One region of the Aeromonas salmonicida genome, then DNA from elsewhere that is predicted to be linked to it. Evidence: predicted binding sites of a transcription regulator. Region 1 holds the regulator's gene; the other holds the start of a gene.

Region 1 (8,150 bases):
CCATGGTGACTTTCAATTGCGAGCCGCCCCCCCCATGACATTGGCCAGGATGTGGATCAGCCTGCGCTTCAACCACTATCCCAACCTGTTTGCCATGGACAGCTACCGCTCAGACCGTGACATGACGGGGGTCGACTATGTTCGTTTCCCCATCCATCTCGGGATCGTCAGCTACCGCATCTGCTTCGTCAGCCCCCAACAGCAGGCAGCCGTCGCCAGCGTCACCACCCTGGATCAGCTGAAGAAGTTTACTCTCGGCCAGGGCAAGGGCTGGCTCGATGTACACATCCTGAGGCAGGCAGGGTTCAAGGTGCAGGAAGTAGAAGGCTATGAGCTGCTGTTCAAGATGGTGGCACGCGGTCGCTTCGATCTCTTCTGTCGCGGGATCAACGAGTTGCCGCAGGAGAAACTGAACCACAAGGAGATCAGGGACCTGGTCATGGATGAGAGCATAGCCCTCTACTATCCCCTGCCCCGGGTCTTCTTCGCCCACAATGCCAATCGGGAGGCCATACAGAGAGTAGAGGCCGGGCTGAAAGCTGCCTGGCAAGACGGTTCATTGCAAACCCTCTGGCTCAACACCTTCAAACCTTCCCTCACCTTCGCCCACCTCGATACACGCCGCCTGTTTCGGCTTGAGAACCCCTTCATCAAGGGGATAGGCTTCAACTACCAGGCTTACTTCTACGATCCGGTCCACAGTCGGTTCGGGCCGGGCGAGCCATAGCAAGAGGGCGCCAACCGGGCGCCCTCTATTTATTTGCGGTGACAGCGCCAGATCCGAGCGCCACTTTTCCCACCTCAGCGATCTTCTCAGAGACGGACGCAGACCTGCCACAGAACGCGCTGTGTATGGCTGAGGCCGTCACTCTTCTCACCTCAGAGGCTGGTGCAGATCTGCCACAGGTCATACTGGATAGCGGCGGCCGTCACTTCACGCCCTGCCCCCGGTCCCTGTATCACCAGCGGGTTGGTACGATAGCTGTCGCTCTCGATGGCGAACACGTTGTCACAAGGCAGCAAATTGGCGAACGGGTGGTGAGGCTCCAGCGCCTCCAGCCCGACCCTGGCCTTGCCATCGTGCTCGAAGCGGGCGACGTAGCGCAGCACCTTGCCAACCCGACGCGCCCCTTCAAATGCGGTCTGGATCGGGTCATCCAGCTCTTTGAGCCTGTCCATGAACTGATCCGTGCTCACCTTGCGCAGTGTCACCGGCACCAGGTTTTCCAGTTCGATATCGGCGGAATCCAGCTCGAAACCCGCCTCCCGCGCCAGGATCAGCAGCTTGCGGCGCACATCCTGGCCGGAGAGATCCTCGCGGGGGTCCGGCTCGGTCAGGCCGTGCTGCCACGCCTCGTCCACCAGCTCGGAGAAGGGGCGAGTGCCGTCATATTGCTGGAACAACCAGGAGAGGGTGCCGGAGAAAATACCCGAGACCCCCTGAATGCGGTCGCCGCTCTGGCGCAGCATCTGGATGCTGGACTGGATCGGCAGCCCGGCGCCCACGGTGGCGTTGTAGCGCCACTGCACCTGATGATCGCGGCAGGTCTGCTTGATGCGCTGGTAGAACTCGCTCTCGGCGGCACCGGCAAACTTGTTGGCGGCGATGATGTGAATACCGAGCTGGGCAAAATCCGGGTAGTAGCGACTCACCGTCTCGCTGGCGGTCAAGTCCAGGGCTATCAGCGTATCGAAACTGTGCTGCTCCAGCTGGGTCAGCAGTTCGGGCCAGATCAGCGGTTTGGGGTTGAATTTGTCCTGCACCTTGAGGGGATCCAGCCCCTCTTCGTCCAGCTGCCCCCCTTCCGAGCTGAACACCCCGTACAGGGTCAACGCCAGATTGAGCTCATGTTCGAGCCGCGCCTTCTCGCGGGCATAGAGGGTGAGCCAGTGGCCGCCTATGTTGCCCTTGCCAAATACCACCAGCCCGACCCGGGTCGGGCGACTGAACAGGGCGCTGTGCAAGGCGATGAGCAGGGGCTCCAGCACCACCTGACGCAGCACGGCCACCAGGCTCAGGCCATCTCTGGCCACCTGCACGAACTCCAGCGGCTGATCCGCCAGCAACTGATAGAAGCGGTGACACTGCTCGGCGTTGTCGGTGACACCAGCGCCCACCAGGGCCACCAGACTGAATCCCTCTTTCTGGATGAGGCCGGTGAAGCTGCCCTGCAGCTGGAAGTCGCGCAGTATCTCGAAGGCCCCTTCCGCCACTTCCAGGGTGTAGGCCAAACGCAGTACCCGCCGATCCGGCTGACGCTGCAGGGTGAGCGGATTGAGGCGGTGGCGGGCCAGATGGGCCTCGATAGCCGCCACCGTCTGTTCATAATGGGTCTGCGGCAGCACCTTCAGCTCGATGAGGGCGATCTGGTCCACCGAGGAGACGATGCGGGCACCGCCGGAGCGCGGCGCCCGGCGCAGTATGTGGGTACAGCCCTCATCCGGGTTGTAGCTGCAGCGCAGGGTGAGACGCTGGCGACTGTCCGCCACCGGTTGCAGGGTGCGCGAATGCAGCACGGACGAACCGAGGCGAGCCAGCTCGTTTGCTTCTGCCAGACTGAGACGCTCCAGCAGGCGCGCCTCCTTCACCCGGCGCGGATCGGCGCTGTAGACACCGGCCACGTCGCTCCAGATGGTGGTGGATTCGCCATCAGCCAGGGCTGCCAAGAGGCTGGCGCTGTAGTCGGAGCCGTTGCGTCCGAGCAGCAGGGAGCGCCCCTCCATGTCGGCGGCGATGAAACCTGTCACCACGATGCGACCGGCATGTTCGGCCAGACGGGCCTTGAGCAGTTCACTGGATAGGGCCGTATCCACCTTGACCAGGGCACCATCCTCGGCACGCAGGAAGCTGCGGGCATCAAGCCAGATGGCCTTCTCACCGCGGCTGGTGAGCAGGGCGGCCAGCAGGCGCGCCGACCACACTTCGCCAAAGGCGAGCAGGCCGTTGCGGGCGAAGCGATCAAACTGCCCCTCCAGGGTCTTGGCGATCAGCTGCATGTCGTCGGCCAGCTGCTGGCTGAGATCGAGCTGCAGCTCTCCCTCCAGCAGGCCATCGATGAGGCTCTGCTGATAGGCTTGCAGCGCAGAGATGGCTTCACCGGCCGCCTCATCCCCCGCATCGGCCAGCTCCACCAGCTGGATCAAGCGATTGGTGGTCTTGCCGGCGGCGGAGACCACGATGAGCTCATCCCCGCCAACCTGCTGTTCGACGATAGCGGCGACCCGGCGATAGCAGACCGGATCCGCCAGACTGCTGCCACCGAATTTGTGTACCTGCCGCCGCTTCAACCCTGCTTGTGTTGCCACCGCTATATCTCCTTGCTGCTGTTCCATTACTTCGCCACCTGTTCTGCCAGCTGCGCCTGTTCAAAAGCCTGAGCCAGATCGGCCACCAGATCTTCACCGTGTTCAATACCCACCGACAGACGCAGCAGCTGGGCGCTGATGCCCGCCGCCTGCTGCGCCGCCGGTGTCATAGCCCTGTGGGTCATGCTGGCCGGATGGGCCACCAGACTCTCCACCCCGCCGAGAGACTCGGCTACCGAGAAGAGGGTGAGGGCCGCGAGGAAGGTGCGTAATCCCGCCTCGCTGCAATCGAGTTCAAAACTTAGCATGGCGCCGAAGCCGGACTGTTGACGGCGCGCAATATCATGGCCTGGATGGCTCTGCAGGCTGGGATGATAGATCTTTTTGACCAGCGGCTGTTGCTGCAGGAAGGCGAGAATGCGGTCCGTGTTCTCCTGATGGGCGCGCAATCTGGGAGCCAGGGTGCGCAGGCCGCGCAGGGTGAGGTAGGAGTCGAACGCGCCGGAGGTGAGTCCCAGACAGTTGGCCCACCACACCAGTGATTCAGCCAGCGCGGGATCCTTGGCAATGGCCACGCCCCCCACCACGTCGGAGTGGCCGTTGATGTACTTGGTGGTGGAGTGGACCACCAGGTCCGCACCCAGCGCCAGCGGCTGTTGCAGCAGCGGAGAGAGGAAGGTGTTGTCCACCACCACCTGGGCACCCACCTCATGGGAGGCGGCGGCGATGGCGGCGATGTCCACTACCCGCAGCAAGGGGTTGGAAGGGGTCTCCACCCACACCAGCGCCGGCTTCTGTGTCAGCGCCTCTGCCAGTGCGGCCTCATCCCCCTGATCGACAAACTGCACCCGATAGTGGCCCTTGGCAGCCAGATACTCGAACAGGCGCCAGGTACCGCCGTAACAGTCGTGAGGGGCGATCAGCAGATCCCCCGCCTTGAGCAGGGCCGTGGTCACCAGATGGATGGCCCCCATGCCGGTGCCGGTCACAACGGCGCCAGCGCCCCCTTCCAGCGCCGCAAGGGCGTCCGCCAGATTGGTACGGGTCGGGTTGCCGGAGCGGGCATAATCGTATTGACGGGGCTCGCCAAAGTCGGCAAAGGTGTAGTTGCTGGAGAGGTAAATGGGCGGCACCACGGCACCGTGCTGCGTGTCTGTTTCAATCCCGGTGCGTACCGCCAGGGTGGCCTTATGACTCATGCTGCTCTCCTTGGCTTTGTGACTGGGCGATTGATCCGGCTCGATTTCCGATGCAACGTACCGGCAGGGTAGCCTGGTGGGTCATTTCCGCTCTCCTTGATGTGTCTCGGGACTGTGTCTGCGGTTTCTCTGCCACACTCATCCCCGCCATTGCTGGCTCATGGTGAACCACACTACGCCACTGCAAAAAAGCCGTCAACACTTCTGGACGTCTAAATGGCTTTGCTGTTGGATTGCCATTAATTTCCTTAAGGGTTAAAATCCGCGCTCACGGCCAAATGAGAACAGGTGAATCATGGGTACAGAGTGGAACGGCGACTACGTCAGCCCCTACGCAGAACACGGCAAGAAGAGCGAACAGGTCAAGAAGATTACTGTCTCGATCCCGCTCAAGGTGTTGAAGGTGTTGACCGATGAGCGCACCCGTCGCCAGGTGAACAACCTGCGTCATGCGACCAACAGTGAGCTGCTCTGTGAAGCCTTCCTGCACGCTTTCACCGGTCAGCCGCTGCCCTGCGACGACGATCTGCGCAAGGATCATCCGGACAGCGTCCCCGCCGAGGTGCGCGCCATCATGGAAGCGCTGGGCAAAGAGATCGAAGATTTCGACGCAGAGTAATACCTGCGACCTATGCCAAACAGCAATCCCTCTTTGAAGATGACGCGGCCCCAGGCCGCGTCATTGCTATCTGCCACCTCCCCCTTCAGCCTGCGCCACTACCAGAGCGACATCAGCAGCCACAGCCACGACTTCGCCCAGCTGGTGATCCCCCTGGACGGCCCCCTCGAGATCGAGGTGCAGGGCCAGGGACGTCGCCTTGCCCCCGGTTTTGTCTGCGTGATAGCCCCCGGCGAGCGGCACGACTACGCCGCCGATCCGGCCCTCTCGTTTCTGGTGCAGGAGAGCGACTGGCTCCCCGGCGATCTGGCGGCCCGCCCCTTTATCGCGCTGGACGAGCCCCAGCGCCACTACCTCACCTTCCTGCACCGCATGGTGGCAGCGGGTCGACAGGTGGTGGGCATGGAGCAGGTGTGGCTATCCCTGCTGGCACAAGGGCAAGAAATGCACTCCTCTGTACCTCCTCGCCTTGCCGCCCGTATCCTCAAGGTGCAGCGCCATATCGAGGCCCATCTCGCCGAGCCCCTTGGCAATGAGCAGCTCGCCGCCATCGCCTGCCTCGGTCAGAGTCAGTTCAAGCACACCTTTCGCCAGCAGCTGGGGATGAGCGTCTCCCACTACATACGGGCACGGCGCATGACACTGGCACGCACCCTGCTTTCCCACACCCAACTGCCCATAGGCGAGATCGCCAGTCGCTGCGGCTACCAGAATCAGGGAGCCTTCGCCGAGCGCTTCCTGACCGAGAGCGGGCTGACCCCTTCCCTCTGGCGCCAACAAAACGGCCGCTTGCCGTAACCGGGCGGCCGTTTGCCGAAGACGGCGCAGGTGGTTTCGAGGCATGCTGAGGCCAATGCAAGGTGTATGAAACGAGGATCCAAGATGCAGACCATAAGCTGGCAGCAGTTCGAGATGATAGAGCTGAGAGTGGGCACCCTGGTGCGGGTCGAGCCCTTCCCCGAGGCACGCCGGCCCGCCTACAAGGTGTGGGCGGATTTCGGTCCCGAGCTCGGGGTACGCAAGAGCAGCGCCCAGATAACGGATCTCTATCAGCCGGAGGATCTGGTGGGGCGCCAGATAGTCGCCGTGGTGAACTTTCCCCCCAAACAGATAGGCCCCATCCAGTCGGAGTTTCTGCTGACCGGTTTCTACCGGGCTGACGGTGCGGTTGTGATGGCCATCCCTGAGCAGGCGGTGGAGAACGGCGCAAAGCTGGGCTGATGCCATTGGCCCCATGAAAAAAGAGAGGCGACCCCGGGGTCGCCTCTCTCATTTTGTTGCCGCAGCTCGCTGTTACTTCAACAGGCTGAAGATCAGCGCCGAGACCGCCAGCGACCCGGTCAGCAGGATGAAGCCGTTGGTCCAGCACTGGCGGAAGCGGGCCAGCGCCTCCACCTTGTAGACCGCTATCACCGGCATGATGAAGAGGATCATGGCGATGACGGGGCCGGAGAGGGTCTCCATCAGACCCAGAATGCCAGGGTTGATGACAGCGGCACCCCAGATTGCGAAAAACATCAGGACTATGCCGAGCCGGTCCGCCTTGGCCAGCGACAGGCCGGTGGGCTTGGCGATCAGGCTCTTGAGGCTCTCGCGGGCACCGAGGAAGTGACCGAGGAAGGAAGAGCTGATGGCGATAAAGGCGATGAGCGGCCCCAGCGTCACTATCACAGGGTTGTCAGTGATGTTGGCCAGATAGGAGAGCACTGAGACGTTCTGGGCCTTGGCCTCGGCCAGCTGGGCCGGAGTGAGGCTCAGCACGCAGGAGAAGACGAAGAAGAGCACGAAGCCCACCAGCATTATGGTGGTGTTGCGCAGGATCAGGCCGCTCTTGGCCTCCGCCTGCTCGCCATATTCCCGCCGCTGCACATTGGCAAAGCCGGAGATGGCGGCGGCGTGGCTGAAGGCAAACACTGTCACCGGCAGCGCCAGCCAGACGGTATTGAGGAAACTGCCGCCATCAAAGGCGGTGACTTCCGGCCACTGCCACTGGGGAATGAGATAGCAGGAAAGCGCCGCCAGAATGGCTGCCAGCGGATAGACCATGAAGGCAAAGGCGCGCAGCATCGCTTTCTCCCCGGCCATCATCACGGCGATCATGGCAAACACCAGCATGCCGGAGAGCATCACCCGGTTCGGGGTTGCCATGCCGAGCTGGTTGACCATGAAGCTCTCCACCGTGTTGGTCAACCCGACGCCGTAAATGAGCAGTATGGGGAAGATGGAGAGGAAATAGAGCGCCGAGATGAGCCGACCGGCCATCTTGCCGAAGTGCTCCTCGGCCACCTCGGTGAAATCAGCATGGGGACGGGAGGAAGAAAGCACAAAGCGGGCCAGCCCGCGGTGAGCCAGGAAGGTCATGGGACCGGCCAGTACGGCGACTATGACCAGGGGCCAGATACCGCCCAGACCCAGGTTGATGGGCAGAAAGAGTATGCCGGCGCCGACGGCGGTGCCAAACAGGCTGATCACCCAGTGGGTATCATGACTGCGCCAACGGGCAGTGCTGGTAACGGCTGGCTGGGAAGCAGACAGCTCCTTGACGACATCTACAGATAAACTCATTACTAATCCACTTTTTGTCAGTGTTTTAATCTGAGCATATTGTGGTTTATCAGGATTTAATTCTCAAAATAAGGGACTGAAACATATCACTACCATAACGAGCTCAAGCCAGTGAGATAGGGAATTCAATCGGGATTGGATAATCGTGTAAAACTACAAATAAGAAAAAATGCGATATATAAATCCAAATTTACATTCATACTCACTTTTTTATTTTGACCAAATGATCGTTCGCAGGATTACCTGAAAATCCATGCCAAATCTTCCCGCTCGATGATGACGTTCCACTGTCATTCACGTTCTTTGCCAGTGGATACTCCTATGCATACCGGATAAAAGCAGCGGATCACACCAGACAATCAGGCGACCATGAGGTCGCCTGATTGAGTCTTGCGATGACATGTCAGGCAACTCAGTGAGCGAGAATAGTGCCCCAGGCGAGATCCGGATCTCCCATCACT
Region 2 (8,150 bases), 330 kb from region 1:
CAGTCTGGTGGTGCGAGCCGATCTGGTGGCCAATGGCCGTCTGCCGTCCCGCCCTCTGCCGGTGCAGAGTCAGGATGAGCTGGGGGGATTGACGGGATCCATCAACCAGATGTCGTTGCAGCTGCGTCAGCTGGTCGGCGAGATCCAGGGCGCCGTGGGGCAGGTGGAAGGGGCGTGTGTCGAGGTGGGTAACACCACCCGGGCCATAGTCACCGATCTGGCGAGCCAGAATCAGCGGGTGGATACGGTGGCGGCGGCGATCGAACAGATGTCGGTCAGCACCCGTGATGTGGCGGGGAACATAGCCGAGGCGGCTCGAGTGGCCCACCAGGCTGAGGGACAGACACAGCAAGGTGGCAGTGCCCTCGGTCGCATGACCACCACAATGCAGGAGATTGCCGCCATGATAGCTCAGGCCAATCAGGCCATGGGGCTACTCAGTGCCCAGAGCGAACAGGTCGGCCGTGTGACCGAGGTGATCGCTACCATCGCCGAGCAGACCAATCTGCTGGCGCTCAATGCTGCCATCGAGGCGGCGCGGGCCGGGGAGCAGGGGCGTGGCTTTGCCGTGGTGGCCGATGAGGTGCGTCTGCTTGCCAGTCGCACCAGTCAATCAACCGAGGAGATCAGTCAGACCATCGCCAGCATTCAGCAACAGACCCGCCAGACGGTGAGCACGGTCGGCAGCGGTACCCAGTTGGTCGAACAGGGCCGCAACGCCGTTGCCTCTGTGACGCAGACCCTGGATACCATGCTGCAGCTGGTGCAGGATCTGTCCGGTCAGCTGGGGGCCATTGCCACCGCTACCGAGCAGCAGTCGCGGGTTGCCCAGGAGGTGGCGGGCACAGTGGAAGAGATCGCCGGGCTGAGCCGGCAATCGAGCCAGCGCAGCCAGCAGGGGGAAGAGATAGTGGCCAGACTGGCACAGGATACGGGTCGTTTGACGTCCGTCATCAGTCGCTTCGAACTGGGGGCCTGATAACGCCGCCAAGGCGGATGATCTGGATAAATAAATGAGGCGGGCCAGATGGCCCGCCTCAGCATTGGTACAGGCGGCAGACAGCCTGATTATCGAAGCTGCTGGAGGTCTCCTGGTTGAGCCGGCTCACCAGGAGGAATGAGGCGTTGCTTGTCATGAACGCCTGCCTGATGAGGGTCATTACAGGCGGCGAAAAGCCTGATTGTCGAAACTGCTGGAGGTCTCCTGGTTGAGCAGGCTGACCAGCAGGATGGCGCGTTTCTCCCCATCCGGCTCCAGATAAATCGCCTCGAATCCGGCCAATGGGCCCGATTCGATCAATACCTTGTCGCCCTGGGTCGGCAGGTTGGCGTAGCTGGCTCTCGCCTCGTCGCTGTCGTCACGGCTCATCAACTGATAAACCAGCTGGCTGCTGATGGCGGTCCACTCCTTGCCGAAGTGGATGATGCGGCTGATGCCACGGGTCGACTTCAGGGTGACCGGCGTGACCTCCTCCAGATCCACATAGATAAACAGATAGTTGGGAAACATGGGTTCCCGCACAGGGACACGCTTGCCCCGTCGCAGCTTCTCGATCTCGACCATGGGGTAATAGGACTCAATCCCCTGGGCTTCGAGATGGGCGCGTGCGCGGGCCTCTTCCTTTGGCTTGCAGTAGGCCAGATACCATTTTTTCATGTTCTGTTACGTTCGTGTTGCCGTGCTCCCGGTTATGATAACCGCGGCAATAAAAAAGGCCACGCTTGGCGTGGCCTTTTTTGCTGAGTGAGTGATTACCAACCTTTGACGATGCCGCCTTTGAACAATTCGTCAGCAGTTTTGTACACTTCGTCGCTCTGGAAGGCCTGGACGAACTCCTTCACCTTGGCGTCATCCTTGTTGTTGCCACGGGAGACGAGCAGGTTGACATAGGGAGAATCCTTGTCTTCCACGAACAGACCGTCACGGCCTGGCAGCAGATCGATCTGGGAGGCATACACGGTATTGATGATGGCCAGGTCCACATCTTCCAGGGAGCGGGGCAGCTGTGCCGCTTCCAGTTCAACAATCTTCAGCTTTTTCGGGTTGCTGGCGATGTCGAGCACAGTCGCTTCCAGACCTGTGCCTTCTTTCAGGGTCAGCAGGCCCTGCTTTTGCAGCAGGATCAGAGAGCGGCCCAGGTTGGTCGGGTCGTTCGGCACGGCGATTTGCGCGCCCTCTTTCAGATCGGCCAGGGCCTTGATCTTCTTGGAGTAGCCGGCGATGGGGTAGACGAAGGTGTTGCCAACCGGTACCAGATCGAAGCCGCGATCCTTGACCTGGCTATCCAGATACGGTTTGTGCTGGAAGGCGTTCAGATCGATGCTGCCATCGTTCAGGGCCACGTTCGGGGTGGCAAAGTCGGAGAAGGTGACCACTTCGACATCCAGACCGAACTTGTCCTTGGCGACCTTGGCCGCGGCTTCCACCAGCTGGGATTCCGCCCCGGCGATGGCGCCTACTTTCAGGGTCTTGTTCTCTTCTTTTTGACCACAACCGGCCAGTACCAGGCCAGCCAACAAGGCAGCCGCAACGGATTTAATGCCAAATTTCATAAAAACCTCCTGTCAGAAATCGACGATTAACGATGATCACATGTGTTGACCAGGCGCTCACCCGCGCTCTGGATGATTTGAACCAGTAAAACCAGAATAACAACGGTTGCCAGCATGACGGTGGGGTCAAAGCGCTGATAACCGTAGCGAATACCCACATCGCCCAGGCCACCCCCTCCGATGGCACCGGCCATGGCGGAGTAGTTCACCAGCGTGACCAGGGTAATGGTGACGCTGTTGATGATGCCGGGCAGGGCTTCTGGCAGCAGCACCTTGGTGATGATTTGCAAGGGTTTGGCACCCATAGCCTTGGCCGCTTCCAGCAAGCCGTCCGGCACCTCCATCAGAGCACCTTCCACCAGACGGGCGATGAAGGGCACTGCACCTATGGTCAGCGGCACTATGGCGGCTATGGTGCCTATGCTGGTGCCGACGATCAGCCGGGTCAGCGGAATGATGGCCACCAGCAGAATGATGAAGGGCACGGAACGGCCAATGTTGACAAGGATGCCGAGCAGCTTGTTCAGGGCCGGGTTTGCCAGGATCTGGCCCGCCTTGGTGACGTGCAATGCTACCCCAAGGGGCAGGCCAAGCAGGCAGCCAAACAGGGCGGAGGCAAACACCATCAGCAGGGTATCACCGAGGGCGGTGACCAGCAGATTAATCATGGCTTCGGACATAACCCATTACCTCCAGCTGAATGCGATTGTGATCAGGGACTGCGTCTGGCAGCCCTTGAGGGCAGTGATGAGCAGATCAGTCGTTGCTGCGGACATAACCCATGACCTCCAGCTGAATATGGTTGTCTATCAGGAATTGCTGAGTCGCCTCGCACTGGGCCTCATCCCCGAACAGTTCTGCCAGCAGGAAGCCGAACTTGACGCCCCCGGCGTACTCGATATCGGCGCTCAGTATGCTGATATCGATGTTGAAGCGACGACTCGCCTCGGAAATCAGCGGTGTATCGACGGTGCTGCCGGTAAAGCCGAGTTTCACCAGCGGATAGCTGCCCGCCACTCGCTCGCTGCTCATGCGGTCCTGATACTCCTGCGGCACCTCCAGATGGATGGTGGAGTGGATGAAATCACGGGCCAGCTGGGTCTTGGCATTGCTGAAGAACCAGGCGACCTCGCCCTGCTCGATCAGACTGCCGTCGCTGATGATGGCCACGTCATCACAGATCCCCTTCACCACATCCATCTCGTGGGTGATGAGCAGTATGGTGAGCCCCAGCTTGACGTTGATCTCCTTGAGCAGGCTCAGGATCGAACGTGTGGTCTGCGGGTCGAGGGCCGAGGTGGCTTCGTCACACAGCAATACCTTGGGAGCCGGTGCCAGGGCGCGGGCGATGGCGACACGCTGCTTCTGGCCGCCGGACAGCTCGGACGGATAGGCGTGGGCGCGGGCTTCCAGCCCGACCAGCGCCAGCAACTCGTCGACCCGGGTCTGGATTTGGGCCTTGCTCCAGCCTGCCAGTTCCAGCGGGAACGCGATATTGGCGAACACTGTGCGGGAGGAGAGCAGGTTGAAGTGCTGAAAAATCATGCCGATCTGGCGGCGGGCCTGGGTCAGCTCCCGCTCAGGCAGCGCTGTCAGGTCCTGGCCGTCGACGATGACCTGCCCCTCTGTCGGGCGTTCCAGCAGGTTGACACAACGGATGAGGGTACTCTTGCCGGCACCGGAGGCACCGATCACCCCGAAAATTTTGCCTTGTGGCACATGCAGGCTCACGTCACGCAGGGCGTGCACGGCATCACTGCCTTTACCGTAGACTTTGTTGAGACCGATCAACTTAATCATGGATTCTTCCGTGCTAACAGCCTTAAAGCACAGGGCGCTACAGGCGGGTGAATAGGGCAGAGGTTCCACTGGGTTACTCTGTCATCATGGAGGATGATGCTAAGATGTCTGGATGGCTATGTCAACGCATGTTTCTACGTCTAGACGTCTAAAAAAGTGATAAGGATTCTCGCCGGATGACTAACGACGACAGTGGTTTATCAGGCTGCAATATTGTATTTGGCTATTGTTGATTTTCTCCGAATATAACCTGGACAATATGCTTTCAATTTCTGTTTTGTTGGTCATGAGAGCAGGAGTGCTGTTCGCACTCTTTGGCTGCCACCAAGATGGCACAAATCGTTCCACTTTGTTCCTTTATCTCTTTTGTTATCCATCCCCTTGATGCAGCACAAAAAGCGACCTCCTTTGGTTTGGGATATGTGTGGTTGTTTTTTATACTCAACAGGTGTGGCGTGGCAGGAGGAGTGAGTGATGCGATTTCAACAGATCAAGGATTTGCTGTCTTACCTCGAACAGGTTCATCACCAGCTCGGACTCTGTTATGGGCGATTGATGGCAGAAGTGGATGGCGAGCGCAGTCGCATGTTGCTGGCGCATCTGCAAGGGCGGGAAGATGAAGCGAGTGCCCATCTGCACGATTATCAGGGACAGCTGAGTCAGGGCGTCAAGGAAACCTGGCTGGAGCGGGGCTTCAGCGAGGATCTGTTGCCCGAGATCCAGCGGCTGGCACTACCTGCCAGTGCCCAGACTCAGGACATAGTGCAGCAGGTGTGTCGTCAGGAAGAAAAACTCATCGGCGAGCTGAGCCATCTGGCCCGTGAGTGCCCGACCGACGAGACAGCTGCCTTGCTGACCTCGCTGGCGTCGCTGGAACAAACCCGCTTGACCCGACTGGTACACGGTGTGCATCGGCTCGACGACATCTAGCCGCGGTAAAGGTGCAACGAAAGAGGCCCGGCATTTGCCGGGCCTCTTTTCTATCATCGACCCAAAGAGGGGATGCCGCCTTACTGCTGTTCGGCGCTGCATTCGGCCGCATGAAGGGCAGCCCCTATGATGCCAGCCTGATTGAGACTGGCGGCTGCCACCAGCGGCGCCCGGGTTTCGATGCGATCGATGAATTTGTCGAGCTTGGCTGAGCTGCCGCCCCCCAGGATAAAGAGGTCGGGGGAGAACAGAAACTCCAGTCTGGCCAGATATTTGTTGAAGCGTTTTCCCCAGCGGCTCCAGGAGAGATCCTCCCGCTTGCGCACCGCATCCGAGCAGTAGTGCTCGGCTACCATGCCTTCCAGTATCAGGTGACCCAGCTCGGTGTTGGGCAGCAGCTGGCCGTTGACGAACACAGCAGTACCTATGCCGGTACCAACAGTGATGAGGATGATGATCCCCTTGCGATCCTTGCCGGCACCAAAGCGCATCTCGGCCAGACCCGCCGCATCGGCATCGTTGAGCACATGGCAGGGCAGGCCGGTCACATCCGAAAACAGGTGGGCAGCATCGGTCTCGATCCAGCTCTTGTCGATGTTGGCCGCGCTCTTGGCGATGCCGTTGTGGATGGTGGCGGGAAAGCCGCAACCCACAGGGCCCTTCCATTGGAAGTGTTCTACCAGTGCCTTGAGGGTATGTGCCACGGCCGCCGGGGTAGCCGGTTGCGGTGTTGCCAGACGGTGGCGTTCGCCAATCAGCTCGCCTGTTTCGGTATCGACCAGGCATCCCTTGATCCCTGAGCCACCGATATCCACTCCCAACATCTGCATCAGATTGTTCCTTTTATAGTGCTTATGGTGCCGACGGTTAACCGCCGACAGAGCATGAAAAAATGGTGTGCATCCGGCAAGGGGCAGATCGCTTATGCGTGATCCGGCAGACCTTTTTCGATGCAACGGATCAGCAAGCGTGTCTTTTTGTTGTCATCCTGCTGGCGTTTGGCCAGGGTCGTCAGTGCCCACTCTATGTGTTCGGCCACCATGGGCTCGGCGCTGGTGAGCGCCAGTTGCAGGGCGGCGATCACCTCTGGCGTAGCCGGGCCGTTGCCAAGCGCCACCGCCAGGTTGCGGCGCCAGCGTTGATAGCCGATGCGCCGGATCGGGCTCCCCTCAGTGTGCTTGAGAAATTCGCTCTCGGCCCAGCGCCACAGCACCAGCAGGGGCGGGCGGTGCAGGTTGGGGCGCGCTTTGAAGTCGGGTTCCGGGCTTGCATCTGCATAGCGATTCCAGGGGCAGATGAGCTGGCAGTCGTCACAACCATAGATGCGATTGCCCATGAGCGGCCTGAACTCTTCCGGGATGGGACCGTCGTTCTCTATGGTTAGGTAGGAGATGCAGCGGCGCCCATCCACCACATAGGGCGCGACTATGGCACCGGTCGGGCAGATATTGATGCAGGCCACGCACTTGCCGCATTGCTCTTTTTCCACCGGGGCATCGATGGGCAGGGGCAGGCCGAGCAGCAGCTCCCCCAGAAAAAAGAAAGAACCGGCCGATTCGTTGAGCAGTAGCGAATGCTTGCCGACCCAGCCCAGTCCCGCCTTGGCGGCCAGCGGCCGCTCCAGTATGGGGGCCGAGTCGACGAAGGGGCGCCACTCTCCCATTGTGTCCTGGGTGGTTTGAAACAGCGCCTGACAACGCTGTTCGATCCGCTCCCCCAGTTGCTTGAGGCGGTTGCGCAGCACCTTGTGGTAGTCGCGGCCGAGAGCGTAGCGGCTGATGTACCCGAGGGTCGGATCGCGCAGGGTGGCGGCAAAACCCGCCTCGAAGGGGAGGTAGTTCATGCGCACCGACACTACCCGCAGTGTGCCCGGCAGCAGCTCATGGGGGCGGGCCCGCATCATGCCGTGTCGGGCCATGTAGTCCATGCTGCCGTGATGGCCTGCATCCAGCCAGGCCTGCAGCCTGGGCTCCTCGAGGGTAAGATCCGTGTCCGTGATACCGACCTGGTCAAATCCTAGCTCGCCTGCCCATAGCTTGATATCGTGAGCCAACTGCTGAAAATCAGGCGTAGTCATGCTGCATCGAGCTCCACAGGCTTGATATCCAGAGTCAATCGACGGTGAAAATCAGGTATGGTCATGCTGCACCTGGTCCGCAAGGCTTGATGTCCTGGGTCAACCGGCAGTGAAAATCAGATGTGGTCATGTCGCATCGCGTGCCCGAAGCGTCTCAGCCAGGGCTAATGGATGAAAGTCAGGAGCCGTCATGGTAAAGGTCATCGGGGATGCTATCAGCGGGAAAGAGGTGCGCAGTTTACCACAATCACTGTGGCGGACTGAACAGGTCCGCGCGCTGGAGCAGCGCTGGGCCGAGCGAGAAGGGCAGGAACTCTACGCCCTGATGGAGCGTGCCGGTGCGGCGCTGCGTACCTATGCCACCCATCATTGGCCGCAGAGCCGCCGCTGGTGGATCTTTGTCGGCCCGGGCAACAACGGCGGGGATGGCTATGTGCTGGCACGTCTCGCCAGACAGATAGGCCTTGAACCCCGGGTGATCGCCGCCAGAGCGCCTGACGAGCTGAAAGGGGATGCCAGGCGAGCCGCCGATGACTGGTTGGCGCTGGGGGGGACTGTGCTGATGGCAGGCGCCAGCGAGCTGGATTCACTGCCGCCGCCGGACCTGGTGATAGATGCACTGCTTGGCACGGGTGTCCATACCCCCCTATCGCCGCTTCTGACAAAGATCGTCGCAACAATCAATAGCTTGGGCGCGCCTGTATTGGCGGTGGATCTGCCCTCCGGCCTCAATGCCGATACCGGCTGCGCCATGGGGGCGCTGGTGCGTGCCACTCGCACCCTCACCTTC

The links. The regulator MetJ, encoded in region 1, represses methionine synthesis genes. The targets are predictions, from matches to a motif close to AGANNTCTAGANNTCT.
Region 2: metN (methionine ABC transporter ATP-binding protein MetN) is a predicted target of MetJ. The motif match lies at 4,488-4,503, and genes of this name have one in related genera.

What each region holds. Positions count from the first base shown of each region.
Region 1 covers NZ_CP110645.1:4,212,620-4,220,769, forward strand. The annotation lists gene ONZ54_RS19615 (type 2 periplasmic-binding domain-containing protein) at 1-727, shown strand, start outside; gene ONZ54_RS19620 (bifunctional aspartate kinase/homoserine dehydrogenase II) at 880-3,333, opposite strand; gene metB (cystathionine gamma-synthase) at 3,333-4,505, opposite strand; gene metJ (met regulon transcriptional regulator MetJ) at 4,801-5,124, shown strand; gene ONZ54_RS19635 (AraC family transcriptional regulator) at 5,164-5,922, shown strand; gene ONZ54_RS19640 (tRNA-binding protein) at 6,007-6,345, shown strand; gene ONZ54_RS19645 (aromatic amino acid transport family protein) at 6,418-7,689, opposite strand; gene cysQ (3'(2'),5'-bisphosphate nucleotidase CysQ) at 8,102-8,150, opposite strand, start outside.
Region 2 covers NZ_CP110645.1:3,882,210-3,890,359, reverse strand. The annotation lists gene ONZ54_RS18030 (methyl-accepting chemotaxis protein) at 1-979, shown strand, start outside; gene rfaH (transcription/translation regulatory transformer protein RfaH) at 1,160-1,657, opposite strand; gene metQ (methionine ABC transporter substrate-binding lipoprotein MetQ) at 1,753-2,553, opposite strand; gene ONZ54_RS18015 (methionine ABC transporter permease) at 2,580-3,233, opposite strand; gene metN (methionine ABC transporter ATP-binding protein MetN) at 3,310-4,353, opposite strand; gene ONZ54_RS18005 (hypothetical protein) at 4,828-5,283, shown strand; gene ppgK (polyphosphate--glucose phosphotransferase) at 5,364-6,113, opposite strand; gene queG (tRNA epoxyqueuosine(34) reductase QueG) at 6,206-7,360, opposite strand; gene ONZ54_RS17990 (NAD(P)H-hydrate dehydratase) at 7,551-8,150, shown strand, end outside.